Regions from separate parts of the Pseudoalteromonas fenneropenaei genome, predicted to be linked through region 3. Evidence: predicted binding sites of a transcription regulator. Region 3 holds the regulator's gene; each other region holds the start of a gene.

Region 1 (5,357 bases), on a different contig from region 3:
ATTGGCTTTGTCACTGAGGCCAAACATTTCCGTCGGTAAAGTAATTGGCAGATCCGCACCCATATAGATGGTCCAGTAGAGCACCGCAACACCAATAATAATCAGCGGCGTCATTGGCACTTTACGCTTCAATAAAAAGCCAATCACTAAAGCTACTGCGATGGCAGACCAAGCAGGAAACACCGCACTTGGGTTACTCACAAATGAATTGGCGATGACCACGCCAAACACCGCGTTCACCATCAAGAGTACTAAAAATACCACCACCATAAAGAGCGCACGGGTGCGTTTGCCAATGACGGTCTCTGACAGTGCGCCCATCGACTTGCCTTTATGACGAGCACTTGCCCACAAAGCCCCCATATCATGCACACCGGCAAAGAAAATCGTACCAAACACCACCCAAAGAACCGCAGGCACCCAGCCCCAGTAGACCGCAATAGCAGGCCCGACAATTGGCGCAGCACCAGCAACAGAAGTAAAATGATGGCCCCATAACACGACTTTGTTGGTTGGCACATAGTCTGTACCATCATTGAGCTCATGGGCCGGTGTGACGAAGTTATCGTCCATTTTAAAGATTTTTTCGGCTATAAATTTGGAGTATACAAACCATCCAAACAGCATACCGAGTATGCCGAGCAGCACGATCATGATCGATTGCATACAGTTTCCTCACATTATTGTTTTGTTGTCTACCCCACGCTAGCACAATGCGGGCAAAAAACACTCACCATTTAGTCGAACCTTAAACCAAACATACAAGTAAACCGAGTACAAATTCGCGTACGCTGGTTGCGAATTAAACACTCCGCATCCACCCATTCGCCTCTAACGTCTGTGCCTTGAAAATATCAGCACTTAACCTACCACATCAAACAACCCCAGTTGCCCACCAGCTTGTTGCTGGGCGTCACTGGTGTCGTTCAGCCCGACTTGGATACCTAACAACCGCACGGGTTGATTCGGTCGTCTTGCCAGCAATTGCACCAACAACTCCTGCAGCAAGTCCGCATGTAATTGATGGTGTTGGCATTCTTTACTGACGAGCTGAAAATCGTGATACTTCACTTTAACCCCAAGCTTAGTGATAAACCGACTGCTTAAATAAGGGGTCAAACGTTTTTCTAGCTCGGGCAATAGTTTCTCAAGCAGTACTTGTTGTAACACTGAGGTATCACGAATATCAGTTTCAAAGGTAGTTTCTACTCCCACCGACTTTCTCACCCTTGAGGTTTCTACCCCTCGTTCATCAATACCTTGGCAACGGCGCCACAATGAGCGACCAAACTTACCAAAATGACGGCACAAAAACGCTTCGTCTAGCGGTTTAACATCTCGGCCATATTCAAGCCCCAATGCCAGTAACTTTTCATGGGTGACTTTTCCGACCCCAGGAATTTTGCGCAGCGGCAAATTGTCAATAAATGCCGCAACTTGCTCTGGGGCAATGACAAACTGACCATTAGGTTTATTTTCATCGCTAGCGATTTTGGCTAAAAACTTAATTGGTGCGATACCTGCACTGGCTGTAAGACCCGTGACGGAAAAAATATCAGCGCGGATCTGCGCCGCTATTAACGTTGCACTGCCTTTACACTGGCTACAGTCCGTCACATCAAGATACGCCTCATCTAAGGAAAGCGGCTCTACCAAGGGCGTGTAGCGGGCAAAAATTGCTCGGATCTGCTGTGACACTTGCTGATACACTTGCATACGGCCGGGCACAATCACTAATTCTGGGCACAGTTTTTTCGCCTGAAAATTAGACATGGCAGAACGCACACCATATTGGCGCGCTATGTAGTTGGCGGTCGATAACACCCCGCGTTGGCTACGTCCACCTATAGCCATAGGCACATTAGCCAGCGCTGGGTTGTCACGCATTTCAACGGCTGCATAAAAGCAGTCCATATCAATGTGAATAAATTTACGCTGCGACATACATAAACACTGTTCATTTATACAGTTATTATGCGCGTTATTTTCAATTCAGCAAGTCAAATTTGTTGATGAGCGGTTTTGGCTGCATCTTTAATAAAAACAGCCTAAACTTGGCAAACCTGATGAGTCATTTCTTAAAATTCATGGAGCCTGTATGGAATATCGGCGTTTAGGCAGCAGTGGTTTACAAGTTTCGCAGATCTGTTTAGGCAGTATGACGTGGGGTTTGCAGAATAACCAACACGACGCAGACGAACAAATTAACTTCGCGCTGGCTAAAGGGGTCAATTTTATTGACACCGCTGAAATGTATGCCGTACCGCCGTCACCAGATACTTACGGTAAAACTGAGCAGATCATAGGTAGTTGGCTATCACGGCACAAAGAAAAACGCGCCGACGTGATTATCGCAACCAAAATCGCTGGCGGCGGGTTACCTTGGATCCGCGGTGGTGCGCCTATAACTGGCCAAGCGGTCAGTGCTGCGATTGATGCCTCACTACAGCGCTTACAAAGTGACTATATCGACCTGTACCAGTTGCACTGGCCCAATCGCGTGTCGCCACATTTTGGCAAACATTGGCCCAACCTGACGACGCCGAGTAAAGAAGATGGCAGCGCCGAGGTCGATGGTATGCTCGATATTTTGCAGGCCATTGGCGACGCGGTAAAAGCTGGGAAAATCCGCCATTTCGGTTTGTCTGACGACACCCCGTGGGGGATCCAAACCTACTTACGCCTCGCAGAGCTGCATAATCTGCCCAAAGTGGTGTCTATCCAAAATGAATTTAGTTTGCTCCATAGCAAAGACTGGCCGTATCTCATTGAGCAATGTATTCATGAAGACATCGCTTATTTACCTTGGTCACCTTTAGCGGGTGGCGCGTTAAGCGGCAAATATTTAGGCGGAGCGCGCCCCGAAGGCACTCGCTGGAGCTTAGTCCAACGTCAAGGTTTGTTCCGTGATACGCCGTTATCAAACGAAGCGATTAAAGCCTACGCGGACATTGCCGCACGCCATCAACTTACTCCTGCCCAATTGGCGTTAGCTTGGTGCAATCAAATTGATGGTGTCACCTCAACCATCATAGGTGCAACCAGCATGGCGCAGTTGAAGGAAAACTTCACTGCTTTTAGCTTGCCATTAAGCGCTGAGCTTAAGGCGGAAATCGACGCTGTATTAAAACGCTACCCAGCGCCGTTTTAATGCGATTTCGTTTTTGCTATTTATAGCGCAGTAAGCAAACACTGCGCTATATTCCCTTACGCTAAATAGATGCCATTGACATACTAAAAGGCCGCGCGGCCAACCAAGCACAATACGAAGAAACCGCTCTACACCATGAAAAACCTAAATTTAACACCGCCAGTTCCACTTGACGGCGAACGTACCGTGCGCCACACCGCACGCGCAATTGTGATTGAAAACGCTAAAATATTAATGGTTTACACCGGTCGGTACGACGATTACAGCATTCCCGGTGGTGGCGTAAACCCGAACGAAACAGTTACCGCAGCGCTCAAACGTGAATTACACGAAGAAACCGGGGCGCATTCCATTGCTATCTTGAAGCCTTGGGGTCAGTATCGCGAATATCGCCGCCATAGCAAACAACCTGAGCAAGTAATGGAAGTGATCTCCCATTACTACTTTTGTGCCTTAACTGCACCACTTGGCGCAGCCAAGTTGGAAGATTATGAGATACGCAGCGGGGTTAAAGCCGTTTGGCTAAGTTTAGATGCAGCATTGCAACACAACCTCAATACGCAAAAAGGGGCTTTAGCAGGCCAAGCCCTACAGCGAGAAATTGATATTTTGCAGCAGCTGATTGCGCTCTATCCAAACCATTTGAGCTAACTATGCTGCGGCTTCAAGTAATTAGGGGATAAATTAAAAACCCTTGCTTTGAACCAAATTGCTCTTTTAGGGTCAATAGCCCTAAATGAATAACAATAACGCTCTGCCCCATAGCAAAGAGCTGCTTTTCCTAGGATGGTTATGACAGTTTGGCTGCGCACTTTGCTGCTTTCCATATTCTTTCATCTCATGCTGTTCTGGCTACTGAGTCGCGCAATAGTTACGCCTGAGCTAACCCAACAAACTCCGGCGCTAAAAACCTATTTAGTGATGGAACCACCATCACAACTGCCTGAACCAGCGTTGCCTAGCCCACCAAAAGAGGCTGCTGTAGCACCAACACCACAAGGACCTACTCCAAAAGAACTGCTACCAAAGGCGGCAGATGATGCTGTCATTGGCGCAGAGCAACCCGCTGAGCCAACTACATCTTCCCCCCCAGTGCAGCAACAAGCCCCTGTGAGTGCCAGCGTTGTTGCGGGTCCCGAGCCAATCACAACCTCCGCAGCCAATCCTGCAGGTAAAGTCTTAAATATTTCCCCGCAGCAGATCCTTGATAATTTAAGAACTCAACAGCTTGATAGCTTCTTAGCAGAGAAAACGGCACCCGCTGGTAAAGCGCAACCTGCGCGCCTTCGCGTCCCGACAGAGCATGCCCAAACCATCACAGATAAACGCGTGGTGGTATCAAAAAATGCCCTTTGGACAGAATATCAAGACGGCGATAGCTGCTATAAAGAAATGAACGCCGACCCCAATGTGCCCGGCTCACGTCCTTGGATAGCGCCAGTGAACTGTAATAACAGCACGATTAAAGCGAGCTATGATGAAATCATGAAGAAATGGCTACCAGCCGCCAAAGGAACCCGCTAAGCCTTTGATTGACAATCATTGCTGGACTCCTTAGGCTAAAATAAATACCGCCCAAATTAAGCGTGCCAATGAACATACTTGTCCTTGCCAATCGTGATCTTGCCAGTAATTACGCTTTAAACTTACTCTTACCGGCTCTTGCTACCGAGCATCAACTGACACTATGGCTATCCGCGCAAGTTGGCGGTAACAGCGCAAATCAAAGCAACAACCGCCCAGAAGCACTCAATACCCTGAAATTTTTTGAGCAAAGCTTGTTTAACGACTTAGTTGAACCACTGCTGCCCGAATCAAGCGTAATTGGGAAGTTTTGTGGGTTTGCGGGGTTTAATCACTACTTAAAAACACCGCACCAAATCGTCAATAACCTCAATACCGTACCGGCACTGGCAGAACTCAAAGCACTCGCGCCCGATGTCATTCTATCCATTCGTTATGGCTGTATTTTACGCAGTGAAGCAATCCAAACTGCACGTCTCGGCGTGCTCAATTTTCATTCCGGCATTTTGCCTGATTACCGCGGCGTAATGGCTACCTTTTGGAGCATGTTAAACGGTGCTAAGCAGATTGGCGCCACACTACACACCATTGACGATGCCAGCATAGATACTGGTGATATCATCGCGATTGTTAAACAACCTGTCATTGCTGATCAGTGCTATTTGGCGCATGTGTTGTCTTT
Region 2 (5,357 bases), on a different contig from region 3:
GCTCGCTCCTCTGATCTAACAAAGTTTATCGCGCACTACATCGTGATGCATAACGATACATTTGGGGGATGAAACGGGGTAATAAAAAACAAGATACAAGTTAAAACTATAAAAATCAATTAACTATGATTTAAAAAATATTAAGATCCAGAATATTGAGTAAAGCTTATCATCGCTCAAGAAATCGTAATACAACGAAAAACCTTGCTTTATAGCGAGGTTTATTTTCTATCATTTTAATATCTACGCTATGCAAATTGCGATTAACCTACTGCCAACTTGGCCGCTTGTTGCCACATAAAGTGCGGCATTTGATCTTTTAACTGCCACGTAATGCTCATCGGCTGAGAGCCCGTATGCGATATATAGTCCACTTCACCATAATTAACAAAACCCATGGTACGGCCATATTCATCTTTGCTTTGTTCACGCACAAATAAAAACAGACGCTTACCCATTTTTTGGTGTTGGATGTACTCCAAACCACGGCCTTTATCTGGCCGTGCGCTATTTTGCGACTGCCAGTGAAACAGGTGTTCGTTGATCGCGTAATCGTGATACATGGTGGTTGGCGAAAATTGCTTTTCATTTTTGTCTAAGGTGACAAACATCAGTTCAATATTTTGATCCTTCAGTACAAACACACCTTCGCGTGCTGGCGGCTGGCGCTCAAACGTGGTTGCACCAAATGCCACCAATATTTGTTCACGCGCATAGCGTGCATGTAGCCTCAATGAAACATCAGGCAAAGCATGCATTGTTGGTTGCTCATGTTTGGTTTGTGCAAGTTGCCAGTTAACAACGTCCATTAGTTCTGCCTTTATCTCGCAAACATTCAGTTTCGCTAAGCTCAGATCAATGGAATCGAATCCACATTCAGGTCCCGTTTTTTGCCAGAAATCGTAATGGCACATCAAGGCATGACGTTGACTATAATTTTCAACAATAAAGTTATTTTGGCAAAGCTGCTTTAAGAAGCTTAAATAGGCATGATCGTCACAGGTCAAAATTCGGTTATGAATGGCCTTTCTAAGCATTTTCAGCAGATCTTCATCAGCTGAATTTTCGTTGATTTCATCTTTAGCTTGTTGAACCAGCTGCGACCAACTCCCTCGCTTATAAAGCTCATTCAAGTCAATATGAGGATTTAAGGTTAAGAAATTCGACAATGTTAACGGCAGTGTGGAATGCTGAGGATATTGGCGGATCATCACGACTAGGCGCTTCAACGTTAATGAGGCTTGACGGATATTGCTCAGTACCATTTCTTGCGTGCGCTTACTCAACTCAATGCGGCAACCCAGTGGCGCGTGGGGGAAGCCTTGCTTTATTTCATCACTGATCGCTCGATGACTTTTACCCACTAATGCTCTAAATTTGTTGGCAAAGTCATATTCAGGACGTGAGTTGCCAACAAAATCCAACACGGTACAGCACTCTTTTCCGTCAGCTAAACGCAAACCTCGGCCAAGCTGTTGCAAGAAAATCGTGAGGCTTTCTGTCGGCCGTAAAAACAATAATGTATCGACCTCGGGAATATCGACACCTTCATTAAAGATATCGACCACGCAAAGCACGTTAATGCTGCCAGAACGAATCGCTTGCTGCTTTTGTTGCCGCTCGTGGCTGTTATCACTGGTCAACACATCCGCTTTAATGCCTTTTAATAAGAGTTGCTCTGTCATATACAGTGCATGTTCTTTGCTCACACAAAAGGCCAATGCTTTCATTTTGCCTATATCAGTGATGATCTCCTGCATACTCAGCAAAATCTTGTCAAAGCGGACTTGGTTGTGGGTATAGAGATTGGTCAGCTGAGCGATATCGTAACGTCCACGACTCCATGCAATGTTGCGAAGGTCGGTATCATCATCAATAGCAAAATACTGAAATGGACAAAGGTGACGACGATTAATCGCTTCCGGCAAACGGATCTCTGCCGCAATCACACCACCAAAATCCGCTAAAATATCACCGCCATCATGCCTCTCTGGTGTTGCAGTCAGGCCGAGTAAAATAGTTGGAGAAAAGTGCTCCAGCAGCGCGCGATAACTAGTCGCTGCAATATGGTGCACTTCATCAATGACAATGTAGTCATAATAGTCAGCAGTTAGGTTAAGCTGTTCCAGTTGATTGTTCAGAGTTTGAATAGAAACAAACAGTTGTCGATAGTGCTCCGGTGAATGTCCGCCAACCCAAAGTTCACCAAACGTACCATTACGCAATACGCCACGATACGCAGCTCTGGCTTGTTTTAATATTTCTTCGCGGTGAGCGACAAACAGGAACTTAGCTTGCGGCTTGTCTTTTACAAAGCGCGCAAAGTCAAAGGCTGAAATCAGGGTTTTTCCGGTGCCGGTTGCCGCAACCACTAAATTGCTAAATCGTTGGTGAACACTACGCTCTACAGCCAATTGCTCCAATATGTCACTCTGGTGCGGAAACGGCGAAATATCAAAGAAATGCGTGGGACTAGCCTCAAAATCTCCGCGCTGCTGGTTCAAGGCTTCTTTGAGTTTTTCACTGCTTGTTGCATCGCCACTAAAGTGTTCAAAATCATGAGAAGCCCAATAGGTTTCAAAGGTGCTCAATGATTTATTGATGATGTGTGGGATTTCTTGCGAGGTGATTTTTAAATTCCACTCTAAGCCATTGGTTAACGCTGAATGGGAAAGATTGGAAGAGCCGATATAACCAGTGTGATAACCCGTGTTGCGTAAAAATAGATAGCTCTTTGCATGTAAACGTTCCCGCTCAGTGTTGTAACTCAGCTTCACTTCGGTATTGGGTAAGCTCGCCAGATATTCCACCGCTTTGGCATCTGTCGCCCCCATGTATGAGGTGGTAATGATTTTTAGCTCACGGCCACTAGACGTAAACTCTTCTAACTCTTTACGAAAAATTCGTATCCCTGCCCACTTAATAAATGACACTAACCAGTAGATTTTATCCGCAGACAAGATCTCCCGCTTTAATTCAGATTCGAGCGACAACCCTGCATTACTGCCACAAAACAGCTCGCTTTGGCTTAACCCTGTTAGTGGAAAAATGTCGTTAATATAATTTTTTAAATCGGCTGAGACAGGATTTTCGAGCTCATAGAGCGCAGTCAGAATTTTACCTTGACTGGCGAGCAAATTGTCTTCGATAAAATCGTTATCTTGAATTTGTGTTTTTAGCCAGAGTAACAATTGGTTAGATAAAGCAATCTGCTGTTGTAGGCGATCATCGTTAGAGGGGACTGACTCAATCGCATACTCAAGAATGTCTGATAGGAAACGAGATAACCACGTCGATGCTTCACTACTATTGAGCTCACGTTCGCCCACATAGAATCGCTCTCGGTCAATGCGACTCTCGATAAGCTGCGTTATAAGCTGCTCATAAATTCCGACTTGTTGCATGATATTCCTTTTATTCTAATGGCTGGATCAATAACAACATCGATTGATATCGCAGTTTTACCGCCGATCCATTTTGTGATTTTTGCATCTCAACCAAGTTGTACTTGCCCAGTATTTTCAATGTTCTCGACACATTACTGACCGTTCGGCCTGTAAGCATGGCCAGCTCAGTTACCGATTGCGGCTTTTGCTCGGCAATCACTTTTAACAGTTCCTGGTTTTCTTTCGACAGCACATTGGAGACCGATTTAAGCGAGTCGAACCAGATATCAACGGGGTAATCGGGGTCGGGCCTTTGCCCTTTAATCCCAATCACGCAGCGCGAACTTTTGCGTTTTTCATTGCTTTACTCGCATGTCTTGAGTCGCACAGTTTACTCAAATCATTTGCTCGCACTCTCTAGTTTCCCCTCTATACTCTCAAAAAAGCCAGCGAGTACGTAAAACAACGCTTGCTCAATCAAAAGACTGTACGCTTATACATAAGCTGCATATCGTATCAATCGCTGATAATCACGCAAGACTATTTTCCGTTCGGGACGATTACAACCCTCGTGTACAGTAAATGCACGAGCAGATTTGTCAGTGTCGAATTGAATCAACAGCACTCGTTCAACTTCATCATTAAAATCAAACGCTTTGAGCCACATGAAGTACACAAGGCGCCAATCCCCTTGCATTAACCCGCTGCGTAAAGCAGCTAAATGCTGGAAAAAATCGTCAGCATGTTCATCGTCAAAATATTCGTAGTACTCCTTGATGGAAAAAGTCAGCAACTGCGACTCATCGCTTTGATGCACATAAAGCCCATCGCTTGAAAAGCCAAGTAACGCATCGGGAAGCGTTCCAGCTGGCAGCTTGATGTAAGCATCGATTGAACCCCAATCGGCATAGTAAAAACCGATATCAAAGTATTTTAACATCAGCTCAAAAGGCTCCGCCTTTAAGCCGCTGTAGGTGTAATACACCTGAAAGGGCGTAGCGCTGATCTCGGCTCGGCTTGAAATGGATCTGAGTGCTTGACGTGCTTTAGCATCTAAATACCCATCCAAACTCTAGAATTTATAGTATTGATATTCACTCACGATGACCTTGCTATGTATTTATTGTGAATTGAAAAGTTTGTTTTAACAAAGGCTGTACCTGAACCATTCTATCGACAGGTTCCGTATTTAAAAAACGTCTTGGGTCAATGGTCACAAATCCCCAAAACTGCAAAAACCGCACAATAAAGCGTGACTTTATCAACATACTTAAGCGTTGCTCCGGTGAGAAGTAATCACCTGCAGGGAATCCCTGTAGTAAATCGGGGAAAGCCGTCATCACTTCTTCAACCAGTTGTTCCAAATTGTTATGGCTTTGAATGCGCCACAGCATAAACAGCCAAAAGGTTCGCAAGTCGACATCAAACTCAAAACCGTCCAAATAGCCCCAGTTATATTTACTGATGGCAACTTCTAACATAGGTTTAAAAAATGCTTGTATACCTAACGCCTGATACTGCTTTTGCGCTGATTTTTTTACATGGTAGCGACCGCTTCGCCGATAAATAATACCGCTAATTTCGGCTAGCACTCTGGTGTAGTGCAAGGCATTGAATTTGTCTTCGTTGCTACCCACAAACTCGCTGATGCTTATATCACGTTCGAATTGAGCAACGGCAAACTCAGGCAATAACTCACTGGCCTGTTTGACTAACTTAGCGGGTAAGTTGCCTTTACTTGTGGCTTTGAAGGCGCCTTCTTGCGCCATAGCTTCATCAAGAATGAGGGCTAAATAGCGCATCACTGGGCTGGCAGAAAGAGAGTCGGGTGTGCTGATTGTCACCCACTGTAATTCATCAAAAGGCGCGTAAAGCCAATTAGCCATTTGCGTTGGCGTCACGCCACAAAAATCGGGATTAGGTTGATTATTGCGATCCTGCACTTTGTGCTGCAAAGCTGCGTTGAGTTCA
Region 3 (5,357 bases):
TAAACCATAGAGGCGTAGCCGAAGAGTTTTTTACGAGAAAACGTCGGCACTATGGTGGAGATAATACCAAACGCAGGCAAAATCATAATGTACACTTCAGGATGACCAAAGAACCAGAAGATGTGCTGGAACATCACAGGATCACCACCACCAGCGGCATCAAAGAAACTGGTGCCAAAATACTTATCGGTCAATACCATAGTCACCGCACCAGCCAACACAGGCATTACCGCAATTAATAGAAATGCGGTAATAAGCCAAGTCCAGACGAATAACGGCAGTTTCATCCAAGTCATGCCTGGGGCACGCAAATTCACTATGGTCACAATAACGTTGATAGCACCCATAATGGAGCTTATCCCCATGATATGGACTGCAAATACGAATAGCGCGGTGTTATCGTTACTGTAAGTGGTAGACAGCGGGGCATAGAATGTCCAACCAAATGCAGGACCACCACCTTCCATAAATAGTGAAGCAAGCAGAATCGCAAAGGCAAACGGCAGTATCCAGAAGCTCCAGTTATTCATCCGTGGTAATGCCATATCTGGAGCCCCTATCATCATAGGAACCATCCAGTTAGCCAGACCGGTGAAAGCTGGCATAACCGCACCAAACACCATGATTAAGCCATGCACTGTAGTCATCTGGTTAAAGAAATGCGGATCAACCAATTGTAGGCCAGGTTGAAACAATTCTGCCCTAATCACCATTGCCATCGCGCCGCCAATAATAAACATGGTAAGCGCGAAAATGAGGTACATCGTACCTATGTCTTTATGATTTGTTGTATACAACCAGCGCTTAAAGCCACTGGGCGCATGATGGGCATGATCATGCTCATGCGGATTGACGATGCTGCTCATTGCCCTTCCTCCTTCGTTGCGTCCAATCGAGCCTGAACTTGACTAGGTTGTACTACTTCACCCGTATCATTGCCCCAGCTATTACGTTTGTAGGTGACGACCCCTGCGATATCTTTAATTGACAGTTGCTTTGCAAAGGCCTGCATTGCAGTGCCAGGACGACCATGCAGGATCACGTCAATGTGGTCATTAATTGGGCCAAGCACGACTGCGTTGCCTTTTAAAGCTGGGAATACGCCAGGCAACCCCATACCTGTTGGCTGGTGACAAGCTGCGCAGTAAGCCATGTAGGCTTTTTCACCAACTGCCATCAGCTCTTCTTTCGATAACGTTTGGTCTAGTAATGCTGCACTTTCAGCAGCAGCTCGTTGTTTAGCTGCTTTAGCATCGGCAAGCCAAGTCGCAAATTCGTCTGGTGATTTCGCTTCAACCACAACGGGCATAAAGCCATGGTCCTTGCCACATAGTTCAGCACATTGACCTCGGTAAATACCAGCCTCATTAACACGTGTCCAAGCCTCGTTGATAAAGCCTGGATTGGCGTCTTTTTTCACCGCAAAATCAGGTACCCACCAAGAGTGGATAACGTCATCTGAGGTCATTAAAAACCGCACTTTCGCGCCAGTAGGAATAACGAGCGGTTTATCCACTTCCAACAAATAGTTTTCACCCTTTGCTTGCAGGTTATCTATCTGCTCTTTGGGTGTAGATAGTACGGAGTAAAAATCGACTCCCTCGCCCATATATTCGTAATGCCATTTCCACTGCGAACCGGTAACTTTGATGGTGAGATCCGCTTTGCTGGTATCCTCCATAGCGATCAAGGTTTTGGTCGCAGGTATTGCCATGACGATTAAGATTAAAAAAGGAATCGCAGTCCAAAGAATTTCAACTTTGGTGCTTTCATGGAATTGCGCAGGAGTTGCCCCTTTTGCTTTTCTATGATGGATAAGTGCCCAAAACATTGCAGCAAACACCACAACGCCTATAACACAACAAATCAGGAAGATTGTCATATGCAAGTCATAAACTTGTTGACTGATGTCGGTGACACCCTGCCGCATGTTGTACGCACTATCGGCACTGGCCAATGTGGGTAACAGTACGGCAAACCAACCCACTGCAAATCGATACGCTCTCATTTGACGTCTCCTTGAAATCTCCCTCGATAAGCGCATAAAAGGAGATCGTTATTCTTATTGGATGACTGTCATAGCATGCGACACTTTGTCGCATGCCAACTGCACGACACTTAACCAATTAGTCAACTTTTGACCAATCTGCAAGTTTTCCTGCCTTTTCTTCGACGAAATGTGATAAGCGGTGAAAAAAGAGAAGCTTAGATACCGAGGCGACTAAGTTGGAAAAACAAAAAAGCCCAGCAACTCACGCTGCTGGGCTTATAAAATAAGCATTTTAAGGCAATATCAGTGAATTACATCCATTGATTATTTCTTATTACACCGACCGCCAAACCTTCGATTGAGAAAGGCTCTTGTTCCAAATCCACTACAATCGGCTCGAACTCAGTATTTTCAGCATGTAAAAAGACTTTTTTACCAACCTTTTCAAAGCGTTTCACTGTGACATCTTCATCGACACGAGCGACAACCACCTGACCATTCTGTGCGACTTGGGTGCGATGTACCGCCAGTAGGTCGCCGTCCAAAATACCAATATCTTTCATGCTCATACCGTGAACCCTTAAGAGGTAATCAGCGCTCGGTTTAAACATGTGACCATCAACCTGACAATGGCTTTCAATATGCTGCTGCGCCAAAATAGGCTCACCAGCAGCGACACGACCAATCAAAGGCAATCCCAGCTGCTCAGGTTCATCTTCCTCGACCAAACGAATACCACGGCTAGCGCCCGGCACCATTTCAATTACGCCTTTTTTGGCTAATGCTTTAAGGTGTTCCTCAGCTGCATTGGCACTTTTAAAACCAAGAGCTTCTGCGATTTCCGCACGCGTGGGAGGCATTCCGGTATCCCGAATAAAGACTTTGATGAGTTCGAATATTTGCTCTTGGCGTTTGGTTAATGGTCGCATATCACTGGTTTTCCATACAGTACAATTACCTGTGAGTATATACAGTTATTTCAAAAGCGCAAATTTAAACGTTGTGGCGATTTTTATTCCAGTTATAGCTTGTGGCTGAGTGGAGAAAGGTCTTCAAAGCGTGCCTTAGCACGCTTTTGCCTAGAATATCATTTCGGGGACATGGCTGGGTACGACTAAACGTCCAGCTGTTTTTTGCTGGATTTCTGTAACACTGACGCCAGGCGCTCGTTCTAAAAGGTGAAATGCCCCCTCTCTTATTTCAAGCAGTGCTAAATCTGTGATCACTTTATTGATGCACGACTTGCCCGTTAGAGGTAAGGAGCACTGCGCCAATAGTTTTGACTCGCCATGTTTACTCGCATGAGTCATAGTGCAAATAATATTTTTCGCACCAGCGACTAAATCCATCGCGCCTCCCATGCCTTTTACTAACTTGCCCGGAATGGTCCAGCTGGCTATGTTGCCTTGTTGATCGACTTCAAAAGCCCCGAGCACAGTTAAATCAACATGACCACCCCGGATCATGGCAAAGCTCTCTGCCGAACTGAAAATAGCCGCGCCCTGTACCGCAGTTACGGTCTCTTTGCCGGCATTAATCATATCGGCATCAACAGCGGCTTCATCAGGATACGGCCCCATGCCAAGTAAGCCGTTTTCCGATTGCAGCATCACGGCAATGCCTGTGGGCACGTAATTCGCAACCAATGTCGGGATGCCAATGCCTAAATTCACGTAATAGCCATCTTGCAACTCTTTTGCAACTCGCATTGCCATTTGTTCTCGTGTTAATGCCATTAGTTACCCCTTGTCATGCGTTTTTCGATCCGTTTTTCGAATTGCCCCAACACCACTCGGTCAACATAAATACCTGGAGTATGGACCTCACTGGGGGCAAGCTCTCCTGGCTCAACAATCATTTCCGCTTCTACCACCGTCACTTTGCCAGCAGTGGCCGCCATAGGGTTAAAGTTCATTGCGGTATGACGATAAACACAATTGCCAAACCTATCAGCCTTCCATGCTTTGACTATGGCAAAATCGCCTTGAATGCTTTCTTCTAATAAATATTCACGGCCATTAAAGGTTTTAAGTTCCTTACCCTCGGCAATTGGTGTGCCGACTCCCGTGGCAGTATAAAAGGCGGGAATACCGGCGCCTGCCGCGCGCATTTTCTCTGCCAGTGTGCCTTGTGGAGTCAAAATGACTTGCAGTTCACCACTTAACAACTGCTGCTCAAATAAGCTGTTTTCGCCCACATACGAGGCCACCATAGTGCTGATTTGCCGTTGTTCGAGCAAAATACCAAGGCCAAACCCGTCTACCCCGCAATTGTTCGACACCACAGTTAACCCTTTGACCCCCATGCGCTGTATTTGCGCAATTAAGCCCTCAGGAATACCACATAAACCAAAGCCACCAGCAATGACTGTCATACCGTGTTGCAGCCCAGCCATTGCCTCGGCATGAGAGCTGACTACTTTATCAAAACCTGCCATGTTTGCTCCTATTGCACCGTCCAGCCGCCGTCCAGCACCAAGGTCTGGCCGGTAATATTGCGCGCTTCTTTGGCGAGTAAAAACTTCACGCTATGAGCAATTTCATCTAAGCCGATAAAGGCTTTTTTGGGCATCGGCGCCAACATAATGGTGTCTATTACCTCGGCTTCGCTTAGACCATGCTGCTGCGCTTGCGCGGCGATTTGCTGCTCCACTAAGGGGGTTTTTACATAGGCAGGGCATATGGTGTTTACCGTAATATCGTAATTTGCGGTCTCTAACGCCAATACCTTGCCAAGCCCAATTAGCCCATGTTTGGCCGCGACATAAGCCGATTTATATTTTGACGCCACCAGCGCATGGATAGAGCCAATATTAATAATGCGACCAAAATTATGCGCTTGCATGCCTGGTAGCAGCGCTTTACAAAGCATAGCGGGGCCAGTCAGCATGACATCTTGTAGCAATTGCCATTTTTCCAGTGGGTAGTCTTCAAGCTTTTCAACGAATTGCACACCGGCATTATTAATAAGCACATCAATATGCCCAAGTGCTGCAACTTGTTTGCCAAGCTCTGCCACCGCAGCCACGTTTAGGCGCAGCGCCGTTGCTTGCCCACCAGCGGCATTAATTTCACCGGTCACCTGCTCTGCAGCAGCAAGCTGCAAGTCGCTTACAATTACCTGATAGTGCTGCGCAGCCAGCTCAAGTGCCAAATAGCGCCCGATACCGCTGCCGGCACCGGTAATAAGAACCTTTTTCTGCATGCTGTTACTCCGCTAAAAAGGCTGCAATTTCAGCCTGCTTACTAGTGATGGAAAAGATGCCATCAAGATGACCCCAAATTCCCTGAATCTCACTTTGTGTGACTTGCTTACCACTGGCGGTTAAGGTTTTGGCCATAGCTCTGGCGCCTTCAGGGCGTAACAG

What was found. Region 3 encodes LexA, which represses DNA repair genes until DNA is damaged. Its sites were predicted from a motif close to TACTGTATNNNNATACAGTA; they were not measured.
Region 1: dinB (DNA polymerase IV) is a predicted target of LexA. The motif match lies at 1,952-1,971, and genes of this name have one in related genera.
Region 2: ACFOEE_RS18265 (HVO_A0114 family putative DNA-binding protein) is a predicted target of LexA. The motif match lies at 3,870-3,889, and genes of this name have one in related genera.

What each region holds. Positions count from the first base shown of each region.
Region 1 covers NZ_JBHRSD010000001.1:268,559-273,915, forward strand. The annotation lists gene ACFOEE_RS01180 (carbon starvation CstA family protein) at 1-666, opposite strand, end outside; gene dinB (DNA polymerase IV) at 862-1,944, opposite strand; gene ACFOEE_RS01190 (aldo/keto reductase) at 2,099-3,151, shown strand; gene ACFOEE_RS01195 (NUDIX hydrolase) at 3,287-3,802, shown strand; gene ACFOEE_RS01200 (hypothetical protein) at 3,944-4,675, shown strand; gene ACFOEE_RS01205 (formyl transferase) at 4,744-5,357, shown strand, end outside.
Region 2 covers NZ_JBHRSD010000039.1:143,794-149,150, reverse strand. The annotation lists gene ACFOEE_RS18275 (hypothetical protein) at 1-19, shown strand, start outside; gene ACFOEE_RS18270 (DUF3427 domain-containing protein) at 264-3,404, opposite strand; gene ACFOEE_RS18265 (HVO_A0114 family putative DNA-binding protein) at 3,415-3,720, opposite strand; partial or broken gene ACFOEE_RS18260 (hypothetical protein) at 3,991-4,455, opposite strand; gene ACFOEE_RS18255 (YecA family protein) at 4,499-5,357, opposite strand, start outside.
Region 3 covers NZ_JBHRSD010000048.1:55,147-60,503, forward strand. The annotation lists gene ctaD (cytochrome c oxidase subunit I) at 1-866, opposite strand, end outside; gene coxB (cytochrome c oxidase subunit II) at 863-2,008, opposite strand; gene lexA (transcriptional repressor LexA) at 2,302-2,919, opposite strand; gene ACFOEE_RS20330 (3-oxoacid CoA-transferase subunit B) at 3,070-3,726, opposite strand; gene ACFOEE_RS20335 (CoA transferase subunit A) at 3,726-4,427, opposite strand; gene ACFOEE_RS20340 (3-hydroxybutyrate dehydrogenase) at 4,436-5,194, opposite strand; gene ACFOEE_RS20345 (E22 family MetX-like putative esterase) at 5,199-5,357, opposite strand, start outside.